Flocculibacter collagenilyticus: one gene and its partners. The protein of the gene in region 1 interacts with the protein of each later gene in a pairwise test. Links are inferred from orthologs where the notes say so. Each region holds a gene or a part of one and is shown in the gene's direction. Other genes may lie near its edges. The genes, in order: HUU81_RS05045, HUU81_RS08960 and sfsA.

What was found.
Region 2: the proteins of HUU81_RS05045 (region 1) and HUU81_RS08960 interact in binary tests that used the Escherichia coli proteins (3 or more experiments, as listed by UniProt). The link is inferred for Flocculibacter collagenilyticus from one-to-one orthologs.
Region 3: the proteins of HUU81_RS05045 (region 1) and sfsA interact in binary tests that used the Escherichia coli proteins (3 or more experiments, as listed by UniProt). The link is inferred for Flocculibacter collagenilyticus from one-to-one orthologs.

What each region holds. Positions count from the first base shown.
Region 1 is NZ_CP059888.1:1,133,032-1,143,098, reverse strand. The notes cover bases 5,200-8,199. They hold HUU81_RS05045 (glutamate-5-semialdehyde dehydrogenase), read left to right. Parts: upstream 5,200-6,075; coding sequence 6,076-7,323; downstream 7,324-8,199. Other genes in these bases: proC (pyrroline-5-carboxylate reductase), read left to right, coding at 7,347-8,186; proB (glutamate 5-kinase), read left to right, coding at 5,200-6,076. Outside these bases: HUU81_RS05070 (GGDEF domain-containing protein), read left to right, coding at 1-43; HUU81_RS05065 (S8 family serine peptidase), read right to left, coding at 130-2,106; HUU81_RS05060 (MarR family winged helix-turn-helix transcriptional regulator), read right to left, coding at 2,309-2,785; sodium/proline symporter PutP, read left to right, coding at 3,448-4,959; more of proB, read left to right, coding at 4,973-5,199; HUU81_RS05035 (CC0125/CC1285 family lipoprotein), read right to left, coding at 8,290-8,805; HUU81_RS05030 (DUF5924 family protein), read right to left, coding at 8,873-9,898. UniProt on the Escherichia coli protein: Catalyzes the NADPH-dependent reduction of L-glutamate 5-phosphate into L-glutamate 5-semialdehyde and phosphate. The product spontaneously undergoes cyclization to form 1-pyrroline-5-carboxylate.
Region 2 is NZ_CP059888.1:2,015,224-2,025,158, reverse strand. Bases 3,780-6,647 are described here. They hold HUU81_RS08960 (LytR/AlgR family response regulator transcription factor), read left to right. Parts: upstream 3,780-4,730; coding sequence 4,731-5,564; downstream 5,565-6,647. Other genes in these bases: HUU81_RS08950 (multidrug effflux MFS transporter), read left to right, coding at 6,137-6,647; HUU81_RS08955 (hypothetical protein), read left to right, coding at 5,708-6,037; HUU81_RS08965 (sensor histidine kinase), read left to right, coding at 3,780-4,720. Outside these bases: HUU81_RS08985 (efflux RND transporter permease subunit), read left to right, coding at 1-315; HUU81_RS08980 (outer membrane lipoprotein-sorting protein), read left to right, coding at 329-1,135; HUU81_RS08975 (hypothetical protein), read left to right, coding at 1,132-2,544; HUU81_RS08970 (hypothetical protein), read left to right, coding at 2,677-3,492; more of HUU81_RS08965, read left to right, coding at 3,656-3,779; more of HUU81_RS08950, read left to right, coding at 6,648-7,315; HUU81_RS08945 (class I SAM-dependent methyltransferase), read left to right, coding at 7,349-8,119; dipeptidase PepE, read right to left, coding at 8,184-8,885; protease HtpX, read left to right, coding at 9,043-9,900. UniProt on the Escherichia coli protein: Member of the two-component regulatory system BtsS/BtsR, which is part of a nutrient-sensing regulatory network composed of BtsS/BtsR, the low-affinity pyruvate signaling system YpdA/YpdB and their respective target proteins, BtsT and YhjX.
Region 3 is NZ_CP059888.1:378,736-388,520, reverse strand. Bases 4,187-6,904 are described here. They hold sfsA (DNA/RNA nuclease SfsA), read left to right. Parts: upstream 4,187-5,050; coding sequence 5,051-5,758; downstream 5,759-6,904. Other genes in these bases: gluQRS (tRNA glutamyl-Q(34) synthetase GluQRS), read left to right, coding at 6,457-6,904; dksA (RNA polymerase-binding protein DksA), read left to right, coding at 5,970-6,410; pepB (aminopeptidase PepB), read right to left, coding at 4,187-4,839. In the rest of the region: ATP-dependent helicase HrpB, read right to left, coding at 1-1,607; HUU81_RS01715 (energy transducer TonB), read left to right, coding at 1,835-2,938; thpR (RNA 2',3'-cyclic phosphodiesterase), read left to right, coding at 2,939-3,526; more of pepB, read right to left, coding at 3,529-4,186; more of gluQRS, read left to right, coding at 6,905-7,392; polynucleotide adenylyltransferase PcnB, read left to right, coding at 7,706-9,058; folK (2-amino-4-hydroxy-6-hydroxymethyldihydropteridine diphosphokinase), read left to right, coding at 9,055-9,540; panB (3-methyl-2-oxobutanoate hydroxymethyltransferase), read left to right, coding at 9,631-9,785. UniProt on the Escherichia coli protein: Binds to DNA non-specifically. Could be a regulatory factor involved in maltose metabolism.

The sequences.
Region 1 (10,067 bases):
CACAGCAAAAACAGCAGGTAAAGACTGCATGAAAATCGCGTAATAACGACAACGCTTTAAAATACAAAGGGAGCCAATCATGTGGCTCCCTTTATTATTTCGTTTCTAAGTTAATTTCTAAAATAAAAACTACTTATTCCAGTAAGCATCTAGCTTAACACTTGAGAATGCACTGTAAGCGCGAATACCAATGTGCCAAGTACCTGCTTGAGGATTTGTGAAAGTACATGTTTCGTTATTACCATATAAGTAAGGACGACAGTTGTAATACCAAGTTGTTGGCTGGCTACCGAAGCGAACATATAAGTCAGCATCACCACTACCACCACTAATATCAACATCTAGACTCGTTGCTCCAGCTGGCACTTCAATTGTACGACGGATCCAGCTACGGCGACTTGCAGCCAAGTTTTCTTCTGTAAATCCGCCGGTATTTGCCGAACCATCAGAAACATCAACTGACTGAGAAGTACTATTTGACGCGCCATCATTATCAGTTACTGTTAAAGAAACCGTGTAAGTACCACTTGCTCCGTAAGTATGAGATGGGTTTTGTGCACTAGACGTTGCACCGTCACCAAAGTTCCAGCTCCAGCTTACAATGCTACCATCTGGATCCGAACTACCGTCTGTGAAGCTTGCTGTTAATTGGTTAGTTGATACACCAAAGCTTGCAGACGGGCTTTGATTGCCACCGCCGCCACCTGCTGCTGCAACAGCTGCTGCCGCATCTACTATACCTGCACCACAACCACCTGAACAACTACCAGGTAAAGTACGTGCAGTATTTTTCATTGCCGTTTCAACTTGATCAGGCGTAATACTTGAATTTGCAGCATACATTAATGCCGCTACACCCGCAGCATGTGGTGCTGCCATACTCGTACCTTGATAGTATGCATAAGACTCTGAAGCTGGAGATTGGCTACCAGAGTTGAGTGTAGAAAGCACTCCATTTGACGTTGTTGCAGTTTCGCCGCCTGGCGCTGCTAAATCAACAGAACTACCGTAGTTTGAATAAGAAGCGCGGTTACCTTGACGATCATTTGATGCGACAGAAATAACGCCGTTACAGCTTGCAGGACTAAAGCCACTTGCGTCAGCATTACTGTTCCCTGCTGCTACCACAACCGTGGTGCCATTTGCTCTTGCCGTATTAATGGCCGATTGATAACTGCTGCTACAAGAACCACTTCCACCCAGGCTCATATTAATAACATCAGCTGGATTTGCGTTTGCAGGAACCCCTGACACGCTGCCACCAGATGCCCAAACAATGGCGTCTGTAATATCAGATAAATAACCGCCACATTTACCTAATACCCTTACTGGTACTACTTTAGCGTTATAAGCAACACCTGCTACACCTGCACCATTGTTACTCACGGCAGCAATAGTACCTGCAACATGAGTACCGTGCCAACTGCTACTTACCGCACTTGGTGGGTTGAAGAAACCACACTCATTTGCCGACAACCAATCACCTGGGTCACTTGCGTCAGAGTCTCGTCCGTTACCGTCATTTGCAACCGACGTATCACTGATGAAATCATAACCAGGTAGCATATTTGCGTCTAAATCTGAGTGATATACATAACCAGTATCGATAACCGCAACAACGGCGCCGCTACCAGTAGAGTTATCCCAAGCCGACGGAGCATTAATGCCACCGGTCGCTTCAAAATAGTGCCATTGATCGTTGTAACGCGTATCATTAGGAACTGACTGAATTGTCATGATTGAATCTTTTTCTACGGTTACAACGCCAGACATCGCGCCTAATCGTTCAATCATAGATTGAAATTTTACACTGTCGACTGGCTTTTCTAGCTTGAAAAGATGATGCTTGTTTACCGCCAATTGACGCATGTATTTAACATCATTTCCCGCAAACATTGAAATCACTTGCGCTTCGTTCTGCCAATCTTTCGATTCGTCAGACTCGTAAGTCACAATAAAACGTTGTGTTAAATTAGAAAAATCGTTGCTTATCATGCCTCTTTCAACCGCGTGTACAGCGTTAGATACAGCGATGGTTGATAGTAGTAGGGTACAAGCAGGCAGCAATAAGCCTGTTGACTTGCGGTCAACTTTTTTGCTTTGCATTGAGGTATCTCCAAATAATTATTATTTTATTGGTTTGCTCAAAGCACTTGCTGCCCTGAGCATTATTGTAACTTGTTCAGGAACTTAACCAAATGAACAAGTTTATTTAACCTAGGAGATAATTTTTAAACTGTCTAATATTTAAACAAAAAAATTTAACGTTAATGCAATATACAAGTAATACAATTAAGATTTCTCTCATTTATTGCTTTGTTTGAATTGTACCAACCTCCAGCAATGGCGCAGCATCTAGCTCTTCTGCATCCATCATTTTCGCCAGTCGTTGCATTGTGGCAACCATTTGTGTTTGTTCCCACTCATCTAAGCCTTCAAACCGATTAATGAAATGATCTTGGAGCGGTTTAGGGGCCGAAGATAGCACCTCGTTACCCCTATCGGTAAGAAATAAGTCCACTTTACGTTTATCTGCAGTAGAGCGCTCACGAGTAACCAATCCACGGCTCTCTAAACGATCAAGAATGCTAGTGACAGTAGCTGAGCTCAAATTAATATTTTCAGCGATTTGCTTAACCATGATCCCTTTCCCCGCAGCAATTTCCTGTAGAACAATTAGCTGAGGACTGGTTAAGCCTGTTTCTTTGCTTAACTTTTTAGAATAAAGATCTATCGCACGAATAACTCGTCGTAACGAAATAAATAACTCATCATATTTTTTCATCATAATTTTTACGCTTAATTACTACTAAACTCAGATTCGAATGGTCAGCACGTCAAGCTAAACACATAACATGTTACTCACGCACACCGCTAAATGGTAAACCCAAGCAATCATACCAGCAAAAGTTAGTATTCAAATGATTTTATTCGACTATATAAAGAATATCGCTGATAAATTAATAGAACCATCGCATAATTAATTAGTACTAAACTCATATAAAATCAATTTAAAAGATATAAAGCGCTATAAAACAAGCTTGAAATTATTAATAACGAACAAAATTTGATATTAATGTTTAATGCGCGTACAATTTTAATTCGAACACTAATCATTTTAATACTAATTAATTTCTGAAGTTGTCAAATATCACACATAAAGCATTAATTAGTATTCAAATGAAATAACCTCAATTTACACAACGAGCAAAAGTATTTTATGTACACCGTAAACACTAATTTCATCCTTATTTCAAATGAGCGCAACGCGCAATCTGGTAAAACTCCCCCTCTTCCACATATAGCTATCGGTTCATCTCCTATTCGGTGTTACGCTAAGGAAAGTTGAGCCACAGCAACATTGTGGCATTATCAATTTCGCCCCTTAATAAAGTAAAACGATAACAATTAATAAATTACTTAATTTCTTACAAACGGAATAGAACAATGAATACAACGATAGCAGTTGAAAGTTTGGCATCTCTCGGCATTTATTTTGTCGCAATGCTTGCCATAGGGTTATTCGCATACCGTAAATCAACGAGCGACATTTCAGGTTATTTGCTTGGCGGTAGACAAGTTAGTCCACAAGTTACCGCACTTTCTGCGGGAGCTTCTGATATGAGTGGTTGGATGCTTATGGGCTTGCCCGGTGCAATGTTTGCTGCTGGCTACGACACAATATGGATTGCTATAGGTTTACTAATCGGTGCACTATTTAACTATCTACTTGTTGCACCTCGATTGCGTGTATATACAGAGATGGCAGATAACGCCTTAACACTACCTGAGTTTTTCTCAAAACGAATTGGAAATAGTCAACATACGTTACGCATTGTTTCTGCTTGTGTCATTATTCTATTTTTTACTCTGTATACCTCTGCTGGCCTAGTGGCTGGCGGTAAGTTATTTGAGTCAGCATTTGGCATTAATTATCATATGGGACTAATTATCACGGTCTCTGTAGTGGTTGCATACACTTTATTAGGCGGTTTCCTAGCCGTAAGTCTCACCGACTTTGTGCAAGGATGTATCATGTTTATCGCATTGGTATTAGTTCCCATTGTTGCCTTGCAATCATTCGATAATGCCGCAGAGGTACCTGCTTATGCAGCTAATAGCATTCCAAGCATTTCAGACGCCTTGGGAAGTTTAACCGTACTTGGTCTCATCTCTAGTTTAGCGTGGGGACTCGGCTATTTTGGACAGCCGCACATCATTGTTCGCTTTATGGCTATCCGCTCGGTGAATGATATTTCCACTGCGCGAAATATTGGCATGAGCTGGATGACGGTCACTATTTTAGGTGCATTAGCCACAGGTTTTGTGGGTGTCGCATACGCTAACAAGTTTAATTACCCTATTAGCGATCCTGAAACAATTTTCATCGTATTTTCGCAAATCTTATTTCACCCTTTTATTAGTGGCTTTTTATTAGCAGCTATCCTTGCTGCAATCATGAGTACGATTTCATCTCAATTATTAGTGTCATCAAGTTCACTCACTGAAGATATCTACCGCGTATTTACTACAGAAGAAGTATCAGAAAAACAACTCGTCAACATTGGTCGCATCGGTGTACTTGTAGTGGCACTTGTCGCGGTGATACTGGCGTTTGACAAGTCTAATAGTATTTTATCCCTTGTAAGTAATGCATGGGCGGGGTTTGGCGCGGCATTTGGCCCACTTGTACTGTTCAGTTTGTTCTGGCCAAAACTCACCAGTAAAGGCGCTATTGCAGGCATAGTATCAGGCGCTGTCACCGTCATCGTATGGAGTCAATTCCCAATTTTGGCTAATGCAAAACCACTTTCTAGCATTATATATGAGATGGTTCCTGGCTTTATAGTTAGCTCATTATTTATCTATTTTGTGAGCCTTCAAAGCAGAGAACCTTCAAACGCTGTAACAACTCAGTTTTACAAAGTTCAACAGCACTTTTCGTCAAACAACGCTTAACACCTGAGGTTATATGAAATCGTTTAACTGGAAACGCATCGTAGTAAAAGTTGGTAGCGCACTCATTGCGCCTAATAATACTGGATGTAGTCCCCATCACCTGCTCAGCATCGCACGCTTTATTGTGCATTGTCGCGCGCAAGGCGTACAAGTTGTTTTAGTTTCGTCTGGCTCAGTGGCCGCAGGCGCCCACCAATTCGCACAAGGCGAAAAGCGTGATATTGCACTGAAAAAAGCAATGGCAGCAACAGGACAAACTGAAATGATGGCAACGTGGGACAAGTTATTCGATTTCCCTTCTGCCCAAATTTTATTAACACATGGCGACCTTCGTGATAGAGAGCGCTACGAAAGTATTCGTGCCACCATATTTTCGCTGTTAGAACATGATGTGTTACCCATTATTAATGAAAATGACACGGTTACCACAGACAATTTAAAAGTAGGTGATAACGACAATTTATCAGCTATGGTAGCAACCGCCGCCGATGCGGATGCCTTAATCATGTGCTCTGATATTGATGGATTGTTCACCAGCAACCCAAATCTTGATAAAAACGCCAAGTTACTGTCAGATGTGGCTGAAATTAATGATGATATTTATGCTATGGCAGGCGGTGCCACCAGCGGCGTAGGCACAGGCGGTATGCGTACTAAAATTGAAGCGGCCGAAAAAGCCGTATCACATGGTATTAGCACCTTTATTATCAATGGTTTTAATGAGCAGGTATTCAATGAACTGCTTGCAGGTAGAAACCCCGGAACGCATTTCCATAGCCATAAAACACCTATGCAGGAAAATGTTCATTGGATGAAACATACATCAACTGAACAAGGTGAGTTAATTGTTGATAGCACATTCGACATGCCGAATGAAGATGAAGTGGAACAAATTACCGGAGACGAAATCATCCAAGTAAAAGGTAACTTTTCTATTGGTGATACTATTTTGTTACGTAAGAACGACGGTACAAAAATCGCTAAAGCGCGCACTAATTACAGTAGTTGTTTATTAAATTACATTGCTGAAAACGAAACAGGACCAACAACTGCACAATACATAAAAAAAACCGGTCCTATCGTATCAGACGAAAACATCGCAATTCTGGAGAAATAATGAGTTTAATTACACAACTGGCAAAAAATGCAGCAACATCATCACGTATTCTTGCGTCGCTCACTACCGAAAAAAAGAATGCGGTATTACTTGATATGGCGCACGCACTGAGAGCTAATGCGACACCTATTTTAGCCGGTAACGAAATCGACCTAGTTAGCGCAAGAGAGAATAACTTAGCAGAAGCTATGATCGACCGTCTTACGCTTAACGCTGAGCGTATCAATGATATGGCGGAAGGCATTGAAACAATTGCAAAATTAGACGACCCAGTAGGACAATTACGCGATTTAGGACAACGTCCTAATGGCTTAAAAATCAGTAAAATGCGCATTCCTCTTGGAGTGGTGTGTATGATTTATGAAGCGCGTCCAAATGTAACCGCGGATGCAGGGGCATTATGTTTTAAGTCTGGTAATGCAGTAATTTTACGCGGTGGACGCGAAGCCTTAAATAGCAGTAAAGCCATTGCTGAAGTATTACATCAAGTATTAAGACAACATGAGTTGCCTGAAGCACTTATTACGATTATCCCAAATCCTGATCGCGCATTATTAATGGAGCTGATGGCACAACGCGAATACATTGACGTTATCATCCCTCGCGGTGGTGAAGGGCTAATCCAGTATGTTACTGATAATAGTAAAATACCTGTGATTCAGCACTTTAAAGGGGTGTGCCATTTATACATCGACAAAGACGCGGATCTTGAGCGCGCAATTAATTTATTAGTGAATGGAAAAACTCAGCGCACTGGCGTTTGTAATGCCCTTGAAGGTTTAATCGTTCATAAAGACATTGCTGATAAATTTTTGCCACTAGCCGCCGACATACTTAGTCAACACAATGTAGTTTTAAATGGCTGTAATCAAACTCAACAGTACATTGCACTTGATAATGTGCTGAACGATAATGACTTTGGTCAAGAGTACTTAGATTTGGAAATTGCTATTAAGCTAGTTGACGATTTACAAGGTGCATTTGATCATATCGCAGAGTTTGGCAGTAATCATACTGAGGTCATTTGTACTGAAAACGCAACTACAGCCAACCTGTTTCAACGTCTTGTGGATGCATCCGTTGTTATGGTTAACGCATCTTCGCGTTTTTCCGATGGCAGTCAACTTGGCTTAGGTGCAGAAATAGGCATAGCAACGACCAAGCTACATGCTTATGGGCCGATGGGGCTTGAGTCATTAACTGCTGAAAAATATATTGTAAATGGTCACGGTCAAATCCGTAATTAAACGTCGCTAAAAAGGAGCATCTCATTTTAAACGAAAACTTAAAAATCGCTTTCATTGGTGGTGGCAACATGGCTAGCGCAATTATCGCTGGCTTAATTAAAAGCGGCCACAATAGCAAAAACATTTTAGTTTGCGCACCTACTGATAAAACACGTAACCGATTATCAGAAGAATATGGCGTTATAACTAATCAAGATAATAGTAGTGTACTTAAATTTGCTGACGTCGTTATTCTTTCGGTTAAACCGTATTTAATAAAAGAAGTGTGCGAAGAGTTAGTACACGCCAGTAACGATGATCATCAAGTGATCGCAAATAAGTTATTTATGTCAATTGCCGCAGGCGTGACTGCACAAGCTATTTCATCTAGTTTAAATAACTCGCCACGTGTGGTTGCTACTATGCCTAATTTACCTACCGCAATTGGTGAGGGGCTAACAGGTATGTTTGCTGAAAGCAGTTGTAGTAATACAGATAAAGCTACAGCCGACGATATTATGAATGCAGTTGGCAGCACGGTTTGGGTAGAAAGTGAAAACGCTATGCCCGCTATTGTTGCCGCGGCAGGAAGCTCTCCAGCGTACTTTTTCTTATTTATGGAAGCAATGGTAAAAGCGGCTATAGGACAAGGACTGGATGAGGAAGGAGCAACTAACGCCGTCATGCAAAGTGCTAAAGGCGCTATTATGCTAGCGGCTAACAGCCCCCACTCTTTTGCTGAACTTCGTCGCCAAGTAACATCTCCAAAAGGTGCTACAGAGCAAGCAATCAACGCATTTCAAGCGGGCGATTTAGATCAGTTAGTTAAGCAAGCGATGAAAAGTGCGGCTGCTAAAGTTGAAGAAGTGTACAAACAAATATAATCACTTTTTCAGCTTCTCTAGCGTTTTAAACTGACAATTGAAAGCCTGCACTTAAAACTATGCACTTAAAACTAAAGTGTAGGCTTTTTATATGGATGGCAGCTTATTTTATTTGCGCTCTAATATTTTTAGCCAACTCTTTGGCATCATAAACACGATTACGATCTTCAGGTGTGCCAGATCCCATTGTGATTTCAATTGAAGATACGTAGGCACCGTCCTCTTCTGTAGTAGTAACAAATCCACCAATATAGTGCGGCGTGACCACTGTTCTACATCCTAATGCACCACAGCTACGATACACGGTAGTGCCCGTTCTAATTGCGGGTGAAGTTTGAGTAACTTTACGTTTTTCAGTTTCACTATCCTGACTAATAACTAAAAACCAGTCATGCCCTTGCTCTATTGTTAAATCTGCTGCTCGCAGCAATGCATAATCTTTCACCGTCTCTTTATCGGTGATCCTGTTTCCGCGAAAAGTAATACGGTATTGATTGCTAGTCAGCTTTGTTTGCGAGTAACCATAGTCCCGCTTATTACTCGCCTTCTCGTAAGTCGTTGGGCTAGCACAACCTACCAGTAACAATACTAACAACGTAAATAACACTACTAACTTCATAAAACCTCCAGTTAATACATAAAATTGGCGTGACATACGTTCAGTATAGTTTATGCATTCTCTTCAATTACTCTTTGCCTTCAGGAGTAACCGTAAATCGTAGTACACCAATCATTTGCCCGGCATCTGTAAGTACTTGTATTTGCCATTTACCTACAGAATCTGCCGGAAAATTATTTTTATGTGTCCAAGTTCGGTAGCCATCTTTGCGCCCTCCTGTAATTGACAATGCAATTCTGTCTACCTCTTTACCTTCATGTTTCCATACGTGAAAAACCGTTTCATTTAAACCGCGTGGCGCTCTAATGGCTGTAAAGGCATACAATCCTTGAGAGTGTAATGCTCTATCGGTTAGCGTTTTAATTCCTTCACTGCTCTCATTTTTTTCACTTTTCTCACTGGTTATATGAACTTGAGTTAACCACAAGGTTGCGGGTGGGACGAAAAGTCGTCCATACCACAGCACTGCTGCCAGTGAAGCAATTAATACTCCCGTTCGTAGAATGCTTGCCCACCGCCCCGATTGTGCAGCCAAACGAAATAGTGTGGGAATTGCGAGCACTACAGTAGCCACAGTTGCATACCGATAGCTTTGATCTGTTGTCAAGTGAAGGACAATTGGCAGTACGGTTAATAGCATGATGAAAAGCGTAAGCGTATGAAATGCCATAAATAATAAGCGACGAGCGGCTAACCATCGATAATAAAAGGGATCAATCACTGAGAACAATGCCGCAACAACCAACAAGCCTGTAAATATTGCTTGGCCACTGTCCCACGTCGTGGTGATCAAAAAGAATGGCAGCACAAAGAACAAACTTTCTTGATGAATTAATTGTGTGCCATAGCGCAATAATGTGGAAGGCACTTTTATAGCAAAATGCTGATTAATTTTATCGACAACGATGTTTTCCAGCATTAACCAAATCCAGCAAATAATTAAAACTACGGCTATAACCCCGCCCGTTTTATGTTGCCGATTTATTAAGAAAAAGCTTGCCACTCCTGACATAAAACTAATGACAGCGAGCAAACGCGGATAGCGCTGAAAAATGGATACTGCAAAGGCAGTCAAATACTTTATTTTTGTCATGGCTGCTTACTACTGATCGAATAATGCTAAACACCAATAATCGATTAAGCAAAATATTTAGACGTTTAACCCCAAATCAGCGCACTCGATTATCCAGACTTCAAGCTGATAACAAATACAACGCATTGTTAGCTTTGTATTATTACTCACCTGACATACTACGTTAGTT
Region 2 (9,935 bases), 880 kb from region 1 along the record:
TTATCGGTGGATTTTGCCATTCACTTTTTAGAGCGATTTCGGGCTTATTATCGTCAATATAAAGATATTGGAGTAGCGTTGCAGTACATGTTTGAAGAACCCGCCAGTGCTATTTCACGAAATGCAATTGTTATTGCAATTGGATTTACGCCTTTGCTTTTTGCACCGCTTGTACCGTATATAACCGTGGGGATCTTTTTAGCGTGCATCATGGCGATTTCAGCATTGGTTACATTGATTATGTTGCCCGCTATTTTAATTTATTTTCAAAAAAAACGTTCACTAAAGCGACAACAAGTCTATGCCAATATGTAAAGGGTTATGCACTATGAGTCTGTTATTAAAATTAGGTAAGTATTCAATATTACTTTTACTGTCATGTTTTGTTAATGCTAAAAGCGAGCAGATGGATGTAGGTACAATTATTAAAAAAGCTGAATTAGCTGCTTATTACGCCGGTAATGATGGGCGTACAGCAGCCAGAATGATGATTGTGGATAGCAACGGCAGAAAGCAAATGCGTCAGTTCATTATTTTAAGAAAAGATCGGGAAGAGGGTGGCGCGCAAGATATGCTAGTGTTCTTTTCCCGACCAGCTGATGTAAAAGGCACTGTATTTCGTGTTGTAAAACATAATGAAGGGGAAGATGATAGATGGCTATATTTACCTGATCTTGATTTAGTAAAACGCATTTCTGCTGGTGATAAGCGAACTTCCTTTGTAGGCGCACACTTTTATTATGAAGATGTTTCTGGCAGGGGCATTGAAAAAGACATCTTTGCGCTCGAAACAGAAACAGATGAGCAGTATGTTATTACTGCAATGCCGAAAAAACCTGAAGAGGTAGAATTTAAGTCATACAAAGTTTGGATAGATAAACAAACATTCTTGCCAGTAAAGATTGAATATACCAACAATAAAGAGATGGTATATCGACGAGTTGAAGCAGTAAAAGTGCAAAATATAGCGGGTTACCCAACCGTTACTGAATCTAAAGTGTCAGATTTACAAAATGGTGGATACACATTGATGCAGTTCAGGTTTACTACATACAATCTTGGCCTGCCAGACGACATTTTCAGTGAGCGCAGCTTACGAACACCTCCACATAAATGGCTGTCTGTTTCTAAATGATCAAGCTTATTCATACTAATATGTTCTGTGTTTTCTGCGCACTGCTATGTACGGTAGAGGTTAACGCGCAGTTAGATATTAATAATGGTGAACGGGTATCTAATGATTTCAAGCAAACTAATGAGTCATTAGCTAATAATACTCAAGATGAGTGGAACCAAAACGAGTGGGAGCATGATGACTGGGCGGATGACTGGCAGGCTACAGAGCCATCTACCACACAATTTCTTGCATTAGGTTATGGGAAAAGAATCAATACCGACTCAACCAGAACAGAACAAGACACATTGAATGAGATAAGAGCAGGCTTGGCGTGGCAACATATTAATACTGCGCTGTTCAATGGTGTGACATTTAATGCAAAGGTCGAAGGGCTATATAATGGTATAGAAAAGCAATTCCAGCTTGATATTCGAGAGCTAAATGCATCATTAAAATTAACAAGTAGTATTGACTTATCTGTTGGTAGGCAAGTTCTAACTTGGGGAACAGGTGATTATGTATTTTTAAATGACTTGTTCAAAAAAGATTGGCAATCATTTTTTAATGGCAGGGATGATAAATATTTAAAGGCTGCTAACAACGCAATAAAAGCCTCTTTTTATTCCAGCTGGGGTAACATTAATGCGGTTTGGCTACCGCGTTATGAAAGCGATCAGGGTATTAATGGTGATTACTTTTCATATTATTCGCCATTTGCAGCTACCAACACAAACATGCATATATTTATTGAAGAACCTGATAAGCCAGAATGGGCGATAAGATATTATAAGAATATAAATCGAGTAGATTTTGCACTTTATGGATATTCAGGTTTTGCAAAATTGCCCACTTACCTTCAAGTTGTGCATAGCCTATCCGCCAAAAATGCTGAGCTAACAGGTTATGTTCATCCTCTCAATACTTATGGTGCTAGTGCGGTTCTTTCTTTAGGTAGCGGAATTATAAAAGCAGAGTTTGCTTACCATAACTATATGCGCGATACACTTGGTTTAGAAAAATCACATCTAAGTGATATGTCATTGCCTCATGATCAATTTCGTTGGTTAGTGGGTTATACCTTTGAGCCCGTTGCAAGCGTTAACTTAGGGTTTCAACTGTATCAAGAACATAACTATGCTACTTACTCTAATTCAGGTGAAGTACATGAGCCAGAATTCAATAGAACGTGGCTAACAACTATGTTGAACAAAGCGGCGCTGCAAGATCGTTTGAAGCTTTCATTAACTAATTTTTACTCGCTGTCTGATAAAGACCACTACACAAGGTTGTCTGGCGAGTACCGTGTTAGCGACAGTCTACAAATTACAATCGGCGCAAATATTTTTGGTGGGCAGGAAAAAAATACATTCTTTCATCAGTTTAAAAAGGGAAGTAATGTTTACGGTCGTATTCATGTTTATTTTTGATTGGTTTTAACCAATATTTTATTCATACACATTTTATTGCAAATTCATTGAGTTAAACACACCTTATAAGGCTGTGCTTTACGTAAAAATCTGTCACACTTTTATTAAGTTGTAATTAATTGGAGCAATAAAGTGTTCAATAGTAAAAAAATTAAAACGTTAAGTTTACCAAGTCTATTATTTGTTGGCACCATGGGCATGCTTCCCAATGTTGCTCTAGCGGATGGGTTATCAGATTTATACAGCGCACTAGAAAAGCTTAAAGGTACAGACTCAATTTCAGCGCAGCTAGAATACAAATATACAGAAACAGAAAGAGGCAAGCCTGATGTTATCACCAATGGTTACGTTCAACTCAATCTGCTTGATAATGAAAATGGCCTGAATATTACGCTTAGTAATGAAGTGTTAGATAGAGTAGACGAAGAGTCTATTTTAAGGGTTGAGCAAGAAGATGCTAAAACCCCAACTTTAAATGCGATAAATGATTTAAGAGCAATAAAGCTACGTAACATGTTGTCTTCAGCTAGTTTATTGCTACGTACAATAAAAAAATACGAATTCGTAAAGGAAGAAAATGTTGAGCTAAATAACGCTATTGTACGTAAGCTGAGTTTCACGATGCCTTTAGATGTTGTTATTAAAGACAAGAAAGTAAGAAGTCATGTGAACGACTTTGAAGGTAGTTACGAAGTATTTATCAACGAAAACGGTATCCCAATTGAAAGTCATTTTAATGTTCGCGGAGACGGAAGTGCTTTTATCTTTTTTAATGTGGACATTACTGAAAAGCAAGTAGCGAAGTATCAAGTGATAAAAGAAAGATTAGTTATTGTACAAAGCGAGAACGCTCAATCTTTAGACTCAACTTGGAGTGATATTGAAACAGTAAGCACTCAAATAATTACCCCATCAGAAACATTGCTTACTAAAACGGATACACCGTAATAAAGCCTAAATGCGATGGAACACCACTAACTCAAGATAGATGGTAATGTGTACTTTTGCTTGTGTAGATATAATTCAAGAAGATAACCTGAGCATTAGATCTGAATGATTATTTATATCTCTCTAATCTAATGTTTGTGTTTAAAGCATAAGGAATACAGTATTGTTTAATTGGCATCGCTTTATTGAAGATCGAAATCGTTTTTTTTGGATTCTGCATACATCAGGTTGGGCTGGGTTTGCATTAATCCATTACATTGGCTCAATTATGCACGATCTTCGTAGTGCATATATTTTCGTTATTTTATTAAATGCTTATGCTGGTTGGCTGTTAACTCTCCCATTACGATATTTATATCGTAAAATTTGGAATCACTCACCATGGAAGTTAATGTCTGTTACTTTACTTGCCTCATATAGCATGTCGATTGTGTGGACCATGGTTAAAAACCTCAATTATTGGGAAGTATACAAACATGGCTATCGCCCTGAAGAATGGATTTACTACTTTAAATACACCACGGGTTCTTTCTACATTATTCTTTGCTGGAGCGGCTTATACTTTGGCATAAAGTATTATCAAATGTTACAGCGTGAAAAAGAAAAAGCATTGAAAGCAACAACGATGGCGCATGAAGCACAGCTAAAAATGCTGCGCTATCAACTCAATCCTCATTTTTTATTTAATACGCTGAATGCAATATCCACATTGGTACTAGTAAAAGATAATGATACAGCGAATAAGATGGTGACTCGGTTAAGTGAATTTTTAAGATATTCACTGCATAAAGATCCCATTAAAAAAGTCCCATTAAAGCAAGAGATACAAGCATTAAAATTATACTTGGAAATTGAAAAAGTTCGTTTTGAAGATCGGCTAACATTTACTGTAGAGGTAGATAAAGAAGCGGAAAGAGCATTGGTTCCAAGCATGATTTTACAGCCACTTATCGAAAATTCGATTAAATACGCAATTGCGGTTACAGAACAGGGAGGTGAAATAAAAGTGAAAGCCTCAACGTTTGGTAAAGATGTATTAATTGAAGTGAGTGATAACGGCCCTGGAACAAAAATTGAGAATGGCAAACTTGCTAAAGAAGGTGGTGTAGGGCTGGAAAATATTGTTGAGCGCTTACATGCGCTATATGAGTCAAATTTTTCATTTAACCTGTCGCATAATTTACCGCAAGGTTTAGTAATAAATATTCGAATTCCACTTGAACAATAGGCCGTAGTGAATGACAAACGACAAAAAAATTAGAACAATTATCGTTGATGATGAGCCGCTGGCGAGAAAAGGCCTAGCAATACGTTTAGGCGATTACGCTGAAATTGAGATCGTTGCGCAATGTGCTAATGGCGAAGAGGCAGTAAAGCAAATTAAAGCGCTTGGTCCAGAATTAGTATTGCTCGATATTCAAATGCCACTTTTGAACGGTTTTCAGGTCATTCAAGCACTTGAGAAAGATAATATCCCACTCCCTGCTGTCGTGTTTGTTACTGCATTTGATCAGTATGCAATTCAAGCGTTTGAAATTCATGCGTTAGACTACTTATTAAAGCCTGTTGATGATTGCAGGCTTGCTGCAACAATTGAAAAGGTTAAATCTTATCGCGCAACGCAAAAAGATCAGCAAGATAAACTTAAGCTTGCAGCATTGGTTGCCAAATATGTAGGTGATGACTGTGAAGAAGTATTACGAAGTTTAGCGGCAGGAGAAGAAATTGGTAAAGGTAAGTACGCTACCAATTTAGTAATAAAAGAAGCGGGCGAAATTAGCCGAATAAAAGTAGATGAAATAGACTGGATTGATGCCGCAGGGGATTATATGTGTGTGCATGTAAACGACGGGCAAACACATATACTTCGTAAAACGATGAAAGAACTTGAAGCTGAATTGAACCCTAACACCTTTATTCGTGTACACCGTTCGGCTATTGTTAACGCGGGCTGTATAGTAAAGCTTTCTAGCCATATTAGTGGTGAATACTACGTCATTCTGAAAAATGGACAGTCATTAAAAGTAAGTAGGAGCTATAAAGACAAGGTAAAAAACTTTATAAGTCGTTAATCAGCGTAGAATAAGACTAAAAGGTCATCTAGGGCTATAAATATTTAAAAAAAGCAGTAGTATGTGTTCAAACCGACTATTATATAGCTATAAGTCAACATTGTTATATTAATTGTAACTCACTGTTTTTATATAAAGTATTTATGAACTCAATACCCGATAATAAAAAATTACAAATCATCTACCGTGTTGAGCCTGGCTGCTTGGGGCCTGAGGGCATGAAACATGTGGAAGGATTTTGCCAATATGCTGAAACTGAATTCAGTTCAATTAACAGTGACATCATAAATTGGAAAATTGTTCCGCGTTTCGATAAGGCTTTGCCTGAACTCCAATATTCTATTTTAGGAAAAACCCTTAGCGAGCAAAAAACGACGGCGTATTTGTCGCTATTTGACAAAGAGTTAGCACCGTTAGAAGACTTAGCTCATGAGGAGCTTGCATTAATGATTGAAAAATATTTCGATCGATAGCTTTCATAGACCAAAGTGAGTAATAGACGGAGATATTCTTTACTCGGTTTATAAGGAATTAATCTGTATAATCGCGCCTCTACAGAAAGAAGGCGCACTATGAAACACATTTCTTACTTGTTTACTCTCATTATCATGGTTATTTTTAGCCCGTTAGCCATAGATATCTTTTTACCAGCTTTGCCAATTATTGCCGAAGAAATGAATGCGTCCTTACTGGATATGCAGTGGCTGGTAACCAGTTTTATTTTAAGTATGGGGCTAGGGCAGTTAATAAGTGGCCCTTTAGCAGATCGTCACGGTCGTAAGCCGGTCGCTATCGTTGGTATTTTGGTTTACGTTATCGCCTCATATTTATGCGCAATTGCTATTAACACTGAAATGCTATTGTTAAGTCGTTTACTTCATGGCTTTGGTGCTTGCGCAATTGTTGTTGCCGCCTTTGCATGTGTAAGAGACAAGTTTAATGCAGAACAAAGTGGGGCGATGTATAGCTATTTAAATAGCGCAATTTGTTGTATTCCTGCATTAGCACCTATTCTAGGAAGTTGGTTAACGCAAGAGTTCGGCTGGCGATCAAATTTTTATTTTATGGTCGGTTATGCGTTAATTGCAGGCATAGTCATTAGTATTACATTAAAAGAAACGCGACCAAGTCATACTATTATTCCTAAAAAAATCATCAGCCTGCGTGCTTACATGCCAATCATTAAACACCCTGTTTTTATGTTCAATGCGAGTGTAGTAATGATCTCGATGGCAATCATTATCGCTTATGTTAGTAGCTCACCAGCATGGTTAATGGTTAATTTAGGGCTAACGCAATCAGACTTCGTATTTTGGTTTAGTTTAAATGCAGTATTTAATATTGTTGCTTGTATGCTCGCGCCTAAATTAATAGAGCGATTTGGCGCAAGAAAGACTATTGGAGCAGGTATGTTATCAATGATTATTGGTGGTGCCGCGCTACTCGTTTTTTCTGGGAGCCACACTGCAATAGGCTTTATGGGACCAATCATTATGAGCTCGCTTGGCTTCGCATTAATTATGGGGGCGTGTGCGGGGCAGGCGCTAGCACCTTTCGGAGACAAAGCGGGCACAGCATCTGCGCTATTAGGTTTTTTCCAAATGAGTGGCGCTGCTGTACTAGTTGGAATAGTTCAGGTTCTTCCACTTAACGAAGCTGAACAAGTAGCACTATTAATGTTAGCGCTACTGCCACTGTTTATTTTATGGAAGTTGCCTGCGGTTAAACAGCGTATTACAATTCCAACCTAAGTAGTTAATTATTAATAATATATAGGCTCTATGATGGATTATTTAGCGGTAAATAAACAAACGTGGGATGAGCGTACAAAAATTCACGTTACTTCAGACTTTTATGACGTGGAAGGATTTATTTCAGGTAAAAGCTCGCTGAACGAGATTGAACTAACACTTATCGGTGACGTAAATGCTAAGTCTTTACTTCATTTACAGTGTCACTTCGGTTTAGATACCTTGTCATGGGCTCGTTTAGGAGCTAAGACAACGGGTGTAGACTTATCATCTGAAGCAATTGATAAAGCCACCAGCTTGGCATCAGACTTAAAGTTAGATGCCAACTTTGTATGTTCTGATGTTTTTCAATTCAATATGTCAGGTGACGCTAAGTACGACATTGTTTATACATCTTATGGGGTGTTATGCTGGTTACCAGATTTAACACGATGGGCTGAAACAATAAGTCGTTCACTTAAACAAGGTGGCAAATTTTATTTAGTGGAATTTCATCCAGTAATGGATTTGTTATCTGGTTACTCGTACTTTTCAAAAGACACGCCAGATATTGAAGAAGAGGCAACTTACACTGAAAATAGTGGTGACGAAGCGTTACCCATTGTTACATGGACACATACCATAAGCGAAGTTGTTAATGCATTGGTAAACGCGGGCATAGATATTGAGGCTGTTGATGAATACCCGTACAGTCCCTATGAATGTTATGAGGGGCTAGTGCAAGCTGAAAATGACATGTTTAAATTTATGCATAAAGGGCAGCTTGTACCGCTGACTTATTCTATTAAAGGCGTAAAGCGGTAAAAATCACACAGTAACATTTGCAATAGCCAATATTGCAAATGTTACTGTGTGATAGTAATCGAGTTTAATTCAGCAGACTTGAAAGGTCTGAATTTGCAGCGATAACTTCCTTACTTCCATTTCTAAAAAGATAAGCCTCTTTCGTACCAAGTAATTGTAATTTATCATTTTTTCTTAGTAACGCGGAACCTTCTTGGATCCCAATGATAGGAGTTTGATTTACCTGCATAAACTCTTCAAGGCGCATTTCGCGTGTTTCGCCGTTATGTCCGGGGGCTTGATAATCTGTGTAATGCGGATTAATTTGAAACGGCATCAACTGTAATGCATCGAACGACTTTGGCTCAATTATTGGCATATCGTTGGTCGTTTTGATACTTAATCCGGCAATGTTTGAGCCTGCACTCCAACCTATATATTTACAGCCGTTTTGCACTGCCTCTTGAAACGGATTGATTAGACCTTCTTGATAAAGTTCATGTAATAAATGAAATGTATTACCGCCACCTACTAATACAGCTTTAGCGTTTTTAATCGCATTTTTTTTATCTGTAAGAGTATGAATACTCGTTAACTTAATATTTAGTGGAGAAAGGGCATCGGCTACTTTTTTCGCGTAATCATCATAGCTAATAGTAACGCCTGCATAAGGAATAAATAAAATATCAGTAATGTCTTCAATACATTGTGAAATCATTGGCAGTGCATGCGTTAAATAACCAGTGTCACCTTCTCTTGATGCGCTTATTAATAAAGCATTAATCATTTTTATGTCCTAATCTATCTTTAACATCATCTACACAGTGTTTTTGTTCGTATAGATAGTAAATAATTTTTACAATTTACACGAAATCGCGCTATTGATATATAGCGACAAAGCCATATAACGTTATTAGATTAATTACTTGAGGTATACATAAACAATGAAACGCATCGTTTTATTTTTAGCTACAAACTTAGCAGTGATCGTTGTACTGAGTATCGTTATGTCATTGCTAGGCGTGAATACACAAACGACGGGTGGATTACTTGTGTTCGCTGCGATTTTTGGATTTGGCGGCGCATTTATTTCACTTATGATATCCAAATGGATGGCGAAAAAGTCGGTTGGCGCCATTGTAATCAATCAACCGTCGAGTGCTGACGAACAATGGTTAGTTGGTACCGTTGCACGACAAGCAAATGCTGCGGGCATAAAAATGCCAGAAGTTGCCGTATATCGTTCAGAAGATATGAACGCATTTGCGACAGGGCCAAGTAAAAATAACTCATTAGTTGCTGTTAGTACTGGTTTGTTAAACTCAATGAGTAAGGATGAAGTTGAAGCAGTATTAGCGCACGAGGTTTCGCATGTTGCAAATGGTGACATGGTAACGTTAACCCTCATCCAAGGTGTTGTGAATACATTCGTTATCTTTTTGGCTAGGCTTGTAGCAGGGGTAATCAATAACTTCGTCAGTTCAAATGATGAAGGTGAAGGGTTAGGTACTTTCGCTTACATGGGAGTCGTGATTGTACTTGAAATTATTTTTGGTATTTTAGCTAGTATCATCGTTATGTGGTTCTCTAGAAAGCGTGAATATGCTGCTGATGCAGGTGCAGCTCGTTTAGTTGGAGCTAACAAGATGGTTGCAGCATTAGAACGCCTTAAATATGGCAAAGAAAGCCAACTTGAAGGTAGTATGATGGCCTTTGGTATTGCCCCTAAAAAAGCATTCAGTGAGCTATTTTTATCACACCCACCGCTTGATAAGCGTATAGCTGCACTAAGATCGCATTAAACTCTCTCTTGTTTTAGGTGTTGGCCACAGGTCAA
Region 3 (9,785 bases), 750 kb from region 1 along the record:
AGCATGTTACCTGCGTGTTCTTGCATGTCAGCTAAGGTAATTAGTGGCCACTTTTTACCTTTTGCCACACCAAGCGTACCTAAAAATGAAGTTGCTAGTGCAAGCACCCGTTCTACAACACTTATATTAAACGCATACACTTGCTTCGCATCTTGTTTATTCGTGATGTAATCTTGCAGTGCCACTAAGCGATGAACAATATCAACATTGCTATGCGAACGTTGTGCTTGAAAGATATCTCGCTCAGATAATAGGGCAGCAACTATACTGCCGACATATTGCTGCTCACCCTTTTCGCACTTTAGCAACATACTGGCTAATCGTGGTGTTAGCCCCAAAGACAAAGCACGCCTGCCAAGCTCAGTAATTTTATTTTGCTTATCTATCAGCTTTAGCCCCTGCAATAACTGTGCAGCCAGCTCGTAGTGTATTTTAGGTGGTTTAGTTAGCCAGTTTGCCTCTTCATACTGAGTAATGCCCCAAGCCGATAACTCCAACACAATACTGGTAAGCTCAGCTGTGAGTATTTCTTCTTCTTGAAATGCCTTTAGTTGATGATGCTTAGCTTCACTCCACAACCTTATACAATGTCCATGCTGCAAACGCCCAGCTCGACCTTTTCGCTGTGTGGCCGACGCTTGTGAGATATACCCTGTAATTAGGCGTGTCATGCCACTGTTTGGATCAAAATTAAGTGTTTTTTCTAAGCCTGAATCAATAACTGTCGTAATGCCTTCTATCGTTAAGCTGGTTTCGGCAATATTGGTGGAGAAAATAATACGACGTGAAGAAGTAGCCGACTTCGTTAACACCCGCTCTTGCTGGATGAGCGACAAGCCGCCATACAATGGCAGGCAAATAACCTCTTTAGATAATCCGCTTTCCTCGCCTTCAGTATTTAACATGGCTTCGCACTGCGTCATGCACTTGTTAATGTCTGACTGCCCCGGCAAAAACACCAATATATCACCATCATCAAACTGCAGAGCGTGAATGACTGCCTTTTTGATGTCGTTAACTAATAAATTCGATTCACGCACTTGGTAGTGTGTTTGCACAGGAAAGACACGGCCGCCACACTGTATCACTTCAGCGTTTTGCATATACTTTGCAATCGCTTGACTATCAATCGTGGCCGACATTACTAATAACTTAAGATCATCACGCAACGCTTGCTGCACTTCTAAGGCGAGCATTAATCCTAAATCGGCATGAACAGAACGCTCATGAAATTCGTCAAAAATAATTAAGCCTACACCTGCTAGTTCTGGGTCTAACTGCAATCGGCGCGTTAGTATGCCTTCCGTTACAATTTCAAGTTGCGTTTCCGCACAGGCTTTGCGTTCATTTCGAATATGGTAACCAACCCGCTGACCAACTTTTTCTCCTAATTGGCTAGCCAAATAATGCGCTATCGACTTTGCCGCTACACGCCTTGGCTCTAACATGATGATTTTATCACCTTGCAAAAAGCTCGCCCCGAGCAAACTGAGCGGCACTCTTGTAGATTTACCAGCACCGGGCTCTGCTTGTAATATTAGATTGGGCGTTGTTGCTAGTTTATCGTGAATGTCAGAAAGTACAGTGTCGATAGGGAGCGTTGTCATTTAACTGATAGACCGGAATGAAGGTAAAAATATGCAGAAGATTATACTCAGCACACACTTGTTTGCCTTGCTTTATTTTTATATTATGCGCTCCGTTTAAAATAAGGTTACAAACGTTAAATTCTATTTAACAATTAGCTGTTCAATGTATTATTAACCGCTCGAATTGCTACCTAACCAGACTCTTATTTCACTTTTATTTCTAATTGACAACCAAGGATGACACTTTGAAACATCTCCGCATGACTCTCTTACTACTATCAGCTTTAACAACATTGTATTTTTTCTCTAATAATATGGTGTATGCGCAAGCCAGCGATACAAATTCATCACCTGTAAAAAGTGACTTATTAGATGTGAAAATTGATGAGATCAGCTATGCAAAAAGAAAAGATGACTTGTCATTAAGCTATCCATCAGTGGCTGCTAGAAATGGCCAAGAAGGTTGGGTTCAAGTGAGTTATATCATCGAGCCAGACGGAACTGTAAGCAACCCCATAATTGAAGACTCGTCAGGGTTGAAGGCATTCGAAAGTGCTGCGCTCGAGGCTATCCAAAAAGCCACGTTTACCCCCGCGATGCAAAATGGCCAAGCTATTCAGCAGTGCGACAGTACAATACAGTTTGAATTTAAGTTGAATAATCAGAAACCCGGCGCAACTAAAAAATTTGCTAGACACTATCGAAAAGTACGCAAACATTTGGAAAGTGGCGACTTGCTTAAGGCAAAAGAATTATTGGATAAGTTAGACGCAATGCCAGTGTGGAATATGTATGAAAATGCCAGACTAGCGCTATTAAAATCCTTTTACTATAAAAGCATGAACGACGAGGTTAATTTATTAAAGTATTTATACCACGCAACAAATTCTGATGGAAAATACATTAAACGCGACACCTACCACTGGGCCTTGTCCAATATTTATGGTTTAGAAATCTCTAATGGCGATTTTCATAAAGCATTAAAAACGATTAAGCGTATTCAGTCCTTAGATCCTAAATATCAACAACAGTTCGCCAATATTATTACCCATAGTAATAACCTAAAAGAGCATATTGCCAGTGAATACCCTATAGTAAAAGCGGGTGATTTGGCCACTAAAGACTTTTGGAGCCATACTCTAGTAAGAAATAGTTTTGCTATTTCTAATGTGCAAGGCAGGTTAGATAAAGTTGATATTCGCTGTAAGGGGATGCGCAATCAAATGAAAGTAATCCTCGACAGCATTATTAAAGTACCTAGCTCGTGGGGAACATGTCAGGTTTACTTATATGGTGAAGATAACACAACCTTTAACTTTGTAGAGGTTAGTCCCACAAGTAAACTTTAATTGAAGTCGAATAGATATATTAACGGGATAATGACGTTGAATAATAAACGCTTATTCTTTGCTGTTGTGTTAGCGCCAAGTACTAAACACCAAATTGAAGAGTGGCGCGAACACTCGTTGGCATATCTAAACCAGCCGATTGTTAAATCAGATAACTTACACATTACATTGGCTTTTTTAGGCCAATGTAATACTCAGCAAATAGCCGCATTGGTTGATATAGGAAATAAAGTGTCTGCTGAGCAATTTTCACTAACGTTTAATCAATTACATTTTTGGCAAAAGCCAAAGATATTGTGTTTAGCACCAAGCAAGGTTCCCAGCCAACTTACTGAGCTACAGCAGCAACTTGCCAATAGAGTTGCTGAATTAGGCTTCGAGTCACATCACTCTCAATACAAACCACACATCACGCTTGTTAGAAAGATAAAACACTTCACTGAAGCACGAACAAGCGATGTCACTTTTCAGATAAACTGCACCCAATTCGCCTTATACGAGTCACATCACGAAGAGGTGCATGGTAATCACCACAAACAAAAAAGCGGTGTTGTTTACACACCGCTTTATACATGGGATCTATTGTAAACTTATTCTTCGTGGAAACGTGTTTCTTCTAATAACGTTCGCGCAATCGTTCGTACACCTAGGGCTGTTGCACCGGCGGACCATAAACCATTACTACTATTATTAAAGGCTGACGCTAAGTCCATGTGTACCCAGCCTTGACCATCATTTGGCACAAAGCGCGCTAAAAAGCCTGCGGCATTACTCGCGCCGCCCATACCGCCGCCTTTTTGCGGTCGGCTATTCGCCGTATCAGCATACACAGAAGGGCATTGGTTCTGATGCCACTTCTCAAGCGGTAACGGCCACGCTGGTTCATTTTCTTGTTCAGAATAAGACATCACGCGTTGCTGTAACGCCTTATCTAAACCAAACAATGCATTATATTCTGCACCTACTGCAACCATTGCTGCGCCGGTTAACGTCGCTGCGTCCAAAATTAAAGACGCGCCCGTTTCTGCTGCCGCCATTAAACCGTCGGCTAATACCAATCGACCTTCCGCATCCGTATTAACAATTTCTACCGTTGTTCCATTTTTATACGTAATGATGTCGCCTAACTTATATGCATGGCCACTAATTAAGTTTTCTGCACAACACAAAAATAATTTAACACGATGCTTAAGGCCACGCTCGATGGCTAAACCAAGGCCAGCCGTAACAGTGGCTGCGCCGCCCATGTCACACTTCATGCTAGCCATTCCTTCGCTCGCTTTAATCGAGTAGCCACCACTATCAAACGTAATACCTTTACCAACTAGCGCTGCCGCCACAGGCGCATCTGGGTTACCAGTTGGATTATAATCAACAACTAATAATAGCGGTTTGCGATCACTGCCTCGGCCAACCGCGTGAATACCTTGCCAGTTGTGCTCAAGTAGTTGCTCATCAAAAATAACTTCATGGCTGATGTGGGCACTGTCAACTGACGTTAAATATTCAGCTGCCAGTTTAGCTAAGCTTTCTGGGTATATTTCGTCTGGTGTGTCGTTAATAACGGCTTTTGCCCACGAGATTGCTTTTTGTCTTGCATTTAGCTCTTCAATATCACTAACCGCATTATCAGCCCACATAACGTTATTTAGTTTTTTAGGCGATGTGAAACCTTGAAAGAAAGCCCATTGTTGCTCAGTAGCCCAGTTGTCGCCTGTTAGTTGAATCGTCGATAAACCTTGGTTATCTAACATCCGTGCTGCGCGTTGAATAGCTTGTAATGGATAATCACCATGACTGTGTACTACAACTTGTTCACCATTATTTGAAAGTACTGCACTCTCGCCCCATTGTGAAGGCGCTTTTTCAGTACTCAGTGTAACTTGCATGATTGACGTCACGTGTCACCTCTTTTTGTTTTAACTGTATGAAAGACCAATCCAGCATCAACGTGATGACACCAGATTAAATAATATTGTATTTTGGCTTGTAAAATTCTTACTATTGCAGCATAAATCCACGCTATCAGTGTTATATGGTGATGACTTAATAAAAGACAATATCGAATAACACCCCGACTTATCATTATATGCCACGGTTATATTAACAACTATGAAATTTATCCCACCGTTACAACCTGCTCAATTAGTAAAGCGCTACAAACGTTTTTTGGCAGACATTACCCTTCCCTGCGGCGAAGAACAAACTATTCATTGTGCAAATACAGGAGCAATGACAGGCTGTGCTGAAACGAATAACACTGTTTGGTACAGCGTATCAGATAACGCTAAACGTAAGTACCCACGCAGTTGGGAATTAACCCAAACATTCAGCGATCATTTTATCTGCGTTAATACACAGCGCGCTAATCAGCTTGTTGAAGAAGCACTGAATAATAATGTGATCCGCGAGCTTTCTGGATATACATCACTTAAACGGGAAGTAAAATATGGTAATGAGAATAGCCGCATCGACTTTTTATTAACTGATGAACATCAACCAAATACCTATATAGAAGTTAAGTCTGTCACATTACTAGAAGGGCAAGCACAAGGTTATTTTCCTGATGCGGTTACTGTACGTGGCCAAAAACATATTAGAGAGCTAATAGAAATGGTTGAAGCTGGCCACCGTGCTGTATTGTTTTTTGCGGTATTGCATACGGGAATACACACCGTTTCACCAGCTAAACATATCGACCCTCAATATGCCCAGTTATTAGCAGAAGCGGTGCAAAAAGGGGTTGAGGTTTTGGCGTATACAGCCGATATAACTCCAGATGAAATTGTATTAAGTAAATCAGTGCCGATTGTTATTTAATTAAATTTCACCTAGATGCTTGAAAATTACCGATTAAGCACAATATTGGTGTCTCCTTTATAAAAATTGGCACTATACTTAACAGATCTGCCTATTTTTTGTATTTTTGTTTGCGGTTAACCCAATATTTTGATATAGATAGCCGCCATTATTTTTAAGCTCCTTAAAAGACCGACAAACGGTCATTATTGGACTGTTATAGGAGAGAACTATGCCAGAACAAAAGTCTTTAGGTCTATTGGCATTAGCTGGTGTAACACCTTATCAAGAATCGCCTGGTGAAGAATACATGGGCGAGCCTCAACGTATTCATTTTAGAAAAATTCTTGAAGCATGGCGTAATCAGTTGCGTCAAGAAGTAGACCGCACCATGACGCACATGCAAGATGAAGCGGCTAATTTCCCAGATCCTGTGGATCGTGCAGCACAAGAAGAAGAATTTAGTATTGAACTTCGTACCCGTGACCGTGAACGTAAGTTAATCAAAAAAATTGAAAAAACACTTCAACTTATTGAAGATGATGAGTTTGGTTTTTGTAAAGCCTGCGGGATCGAAATTGGGATCCGTCGCCTAGAAGCAAGACCAACTGCTGATTTATGCATTGACTGTAAGACCCTTGATGAAATCAAGGAAAAGCAGCAAGGTCGTTAATCACAAAAGGAGGCAATGCCTCCTTTTTTGTTTCTAGTAACTCAAGATGAACCTACCTATTACTATCCCCTCGCCTTCTGGGTACCGAGGCCGCTTTGCTCCTTCGCCTTCTGGTCCGCTGCATTTTGGCTCACTGATCGCCGCGTTAGGCAGTTTTTTACAAGCCAAAAGCCAACAGGGTAAATGGTTAGTACGTATTGACGACATCGACCCACCTCGTGAGCAAGCCGGAGCTGCAAGCCTAATATTGTCAAGCCTAGAAGCATTTGGGCTGCATTGGGATGAGTCCGTTGTCTACCAAAGCCAACGTCACCATCAATATGATGAAGTGTTAACATGGTTAAAGCAGCAAGGGGCGATTTACCCATGTGATTGCACGCGTAAGCAAATTATGGCGAAAGGCGGTGTTTATGACGGCACCTGCAAATCTAAAACTTACGTTAGCTCGCCTCATGCATTACGGCTCAATAATAAACATCCAGTTCCCCACTTTTATGACCAGCTTCGCGGTAACATCACCATTGCTCATGAATTTGCTGCCGAGGATTTTATTATTCACCGGAAAGATGGCTTATATGCATACCAGCTGGCGGTAGTTGTAGATGATATTGAGCAAGGTATTACCGAGGTGGTGCGTGGTGCTGACTTAATAGAGCCAACGGTGCGTCAGCTCACCTTGTATCAGTTATTTAACGCACCTACGCCTAGCTATATTTATTTACCCCTTGCATCACAAAAAGTAGGGTTCAAGCTTAGTAAACAAAACCATGCTCCGGCGCTCAATAACCAACAACCGCTGCTTGAGTTAGTAAAAGCCCTGCAATTTTTTAATTTAATGGTGCCAAAAGAATTTATAGCTTTAGCGCACACAAATTACAGCGCGCCATCAAAACTTAAAAACGATATCAATGACTTACTAAATTGGGCAATCGGTCAATGGTCGCTGGACACACTGCCAAAAGATAAAGAAATAGTTGTTTAATTTTTGTCACTAAGGCAGATTATCCTCTCTAGCGATTCTTTTTTGAGTTTAGCTGGCTTATAATTCGTCTAATTTTATTTTTACCTTGTCTCTTGAGCTATTCACGATTCTGATTTAGCCAAGCTTAGGTATTGCAGTCTGGTTAAGCAGGAGTCTGGCTATTATTTCTAAAATTATTGGCATATGTCGAAAAGCCTTTAGTACTGAGGCGGATGTATCTGTCGAACATGTCGAAAATACGCAACAATCAAACTCTGAACGAGAAAACTTGGGATCATCAGCACCGCATTCAAATGTGCAATTACCATTAGTGATCCCCGCTTCAGAACATCAGTTGTCTGAAAAGCTATTTAGTCATAATGCCTTAAAAGTACTGCGTCGATTAAACGACCGTGGTTTTGACGCATATTTAGTTGGCGGATGTATTCGCGATGCGTTACTCGGGTTAAAACCAAAGGACTTTGATGTGGTGACAAATGCAACCCCAGAGCAAATTAAAGGGTTATTCAGTAATTGCCGCTTAATTGGTCGTCGTTTCCGTTTAGCCCATATCATGTTTGGCCGTGAAATTATTGAAGTCGCTACGTTTCGTGGTCATCACCAAGAAGAAAGCAGCCAACCTAATCAACAGAAAATAGCCAGCGCTAGTGAGCAAGGTCAACTCCTTCGCGATAATGTATACGGCGACATCGAGCAAGATGCACAACGCCGAGATTTTTCTATTAATGCGCTGTATTACAATAATAAAGATAAAGCCATTTATGACTATGCAAACGGCATAGATGCTATTAATCGCCGCAGTATTGAGCTTATTGGCGATCCTGAGCAACGCTATCGCGAAGACCCTGTACGTATGCTGCGTGCTGTGCGCTTTGCTACCAAATTAGATATGACTATTGCGCAACATACCAAAGCACCGATCAAGTCGCTTGCTAATTTACTGCGCAATATTCCACCAGCTCGTTTATTTGAAGAAACTCTTAAGCTTTTCATGGCAGGTAAAGCACAAGAAAACTATCAAATGATGTTAAAGCTTGGCCTGTTTCAACATATGTTCCCTGTAGTTGCGGAAACACTGAGCGGTGATGCCAACAGCAAAGAAGAACAACTGTTAAACCAAGTATTTATTAACACTGATGAACGCATTTTATCTGGCCGCAAAGTCACTCCTGCCTTCATTTACGCCACCATGTTGTGGTATCCAATTGAACGTCATTGCCAGCACTTAATGATTGAAGCTGGTTTTAATCACTTTGATGCATTTAATATTGCATTAAACGACATTCTTCATCGTCATAATCAGTCTGTTTCACTACCTAAACGCTTCGCCATGACAGCAAAAGATATTTGGCACTTGCAGTCTCGCCTCGCGAAACGTGCAGGACGACGTGCGTTTAAAACATTAGAGCACCCTAAATTTAGAGCAGGCTACGATTTCTTGTTACTCCGTTCAGAAATAGAAGGCGGCAAAGACCTCATCAGCCTTGCACAGTGGTGGACTGAATTTCAACAAGTCAGTCCGGAACAGCAAAACAATATGGTGCGTAGCTTAAATGAACGATCTGAGAAGCGCTCAGGTAAAGGGCCAAAAAAACGCAACTTTAAGCGCAAAAAGCGCGCTAGTGCTCGCCCAAATAATTCAGCAAATAAGCCAGCAGCATCGTGACCACTTGTTATATTGGCATAGGCGGAAATTTAAACAATCCGCTAGCAACAGTAAAATCGGCCATTTCGGCATTATCCGTTGAGCCACATTTTCAGCTAGTGGCGGTTTCAGCCTATTACCAAAGCCAGCCTATGGGGCCACAAGATCAACCCGATTATGTTAATGCCGCTGCCTTAATTGAAACGTCGCTTAGTGCCGAGCAAGTACTGGCAACAACTCAACGTATTGAACAGCAACATGGGCGGGTAAGAAAGGATGAACGCTGGGGTGCCCGCACACTCGATTTAGATATTCTGCTTTACGGCAACAGTGAGATAAACACAGAACATCTCACGGTTCCGCATTACGGTTTAAAGGAAAGAGAGTTTGTACTTTATCCTCTTGCCGATATTACTCCTGCGCTTATTTTACCTTGCGGAACCTCATTATCATCCTTATTAGAACGCGTTCCTTTAAACGGCTTAACGGCAATCAATGCGTAATAATCAGTTAAAGTATTTACTCTAATATGTTATTTTTCAAACAGTTTATTAAGTTACATTATTTTATAACAACCAGTGTGGTTAACTAACATGGCAAAAATTACAGTTTCTAAATTACTTAAAATGAAACAGCAATCAGAGAAAATTGCTGCAATTACTGCTTATGACGCAAGCTTTGCGCAAATTTTTGATCAAGCCGGTATGCACGTTATTTTGGTAGGTGACTCGTTGGGTATGGTACTGCA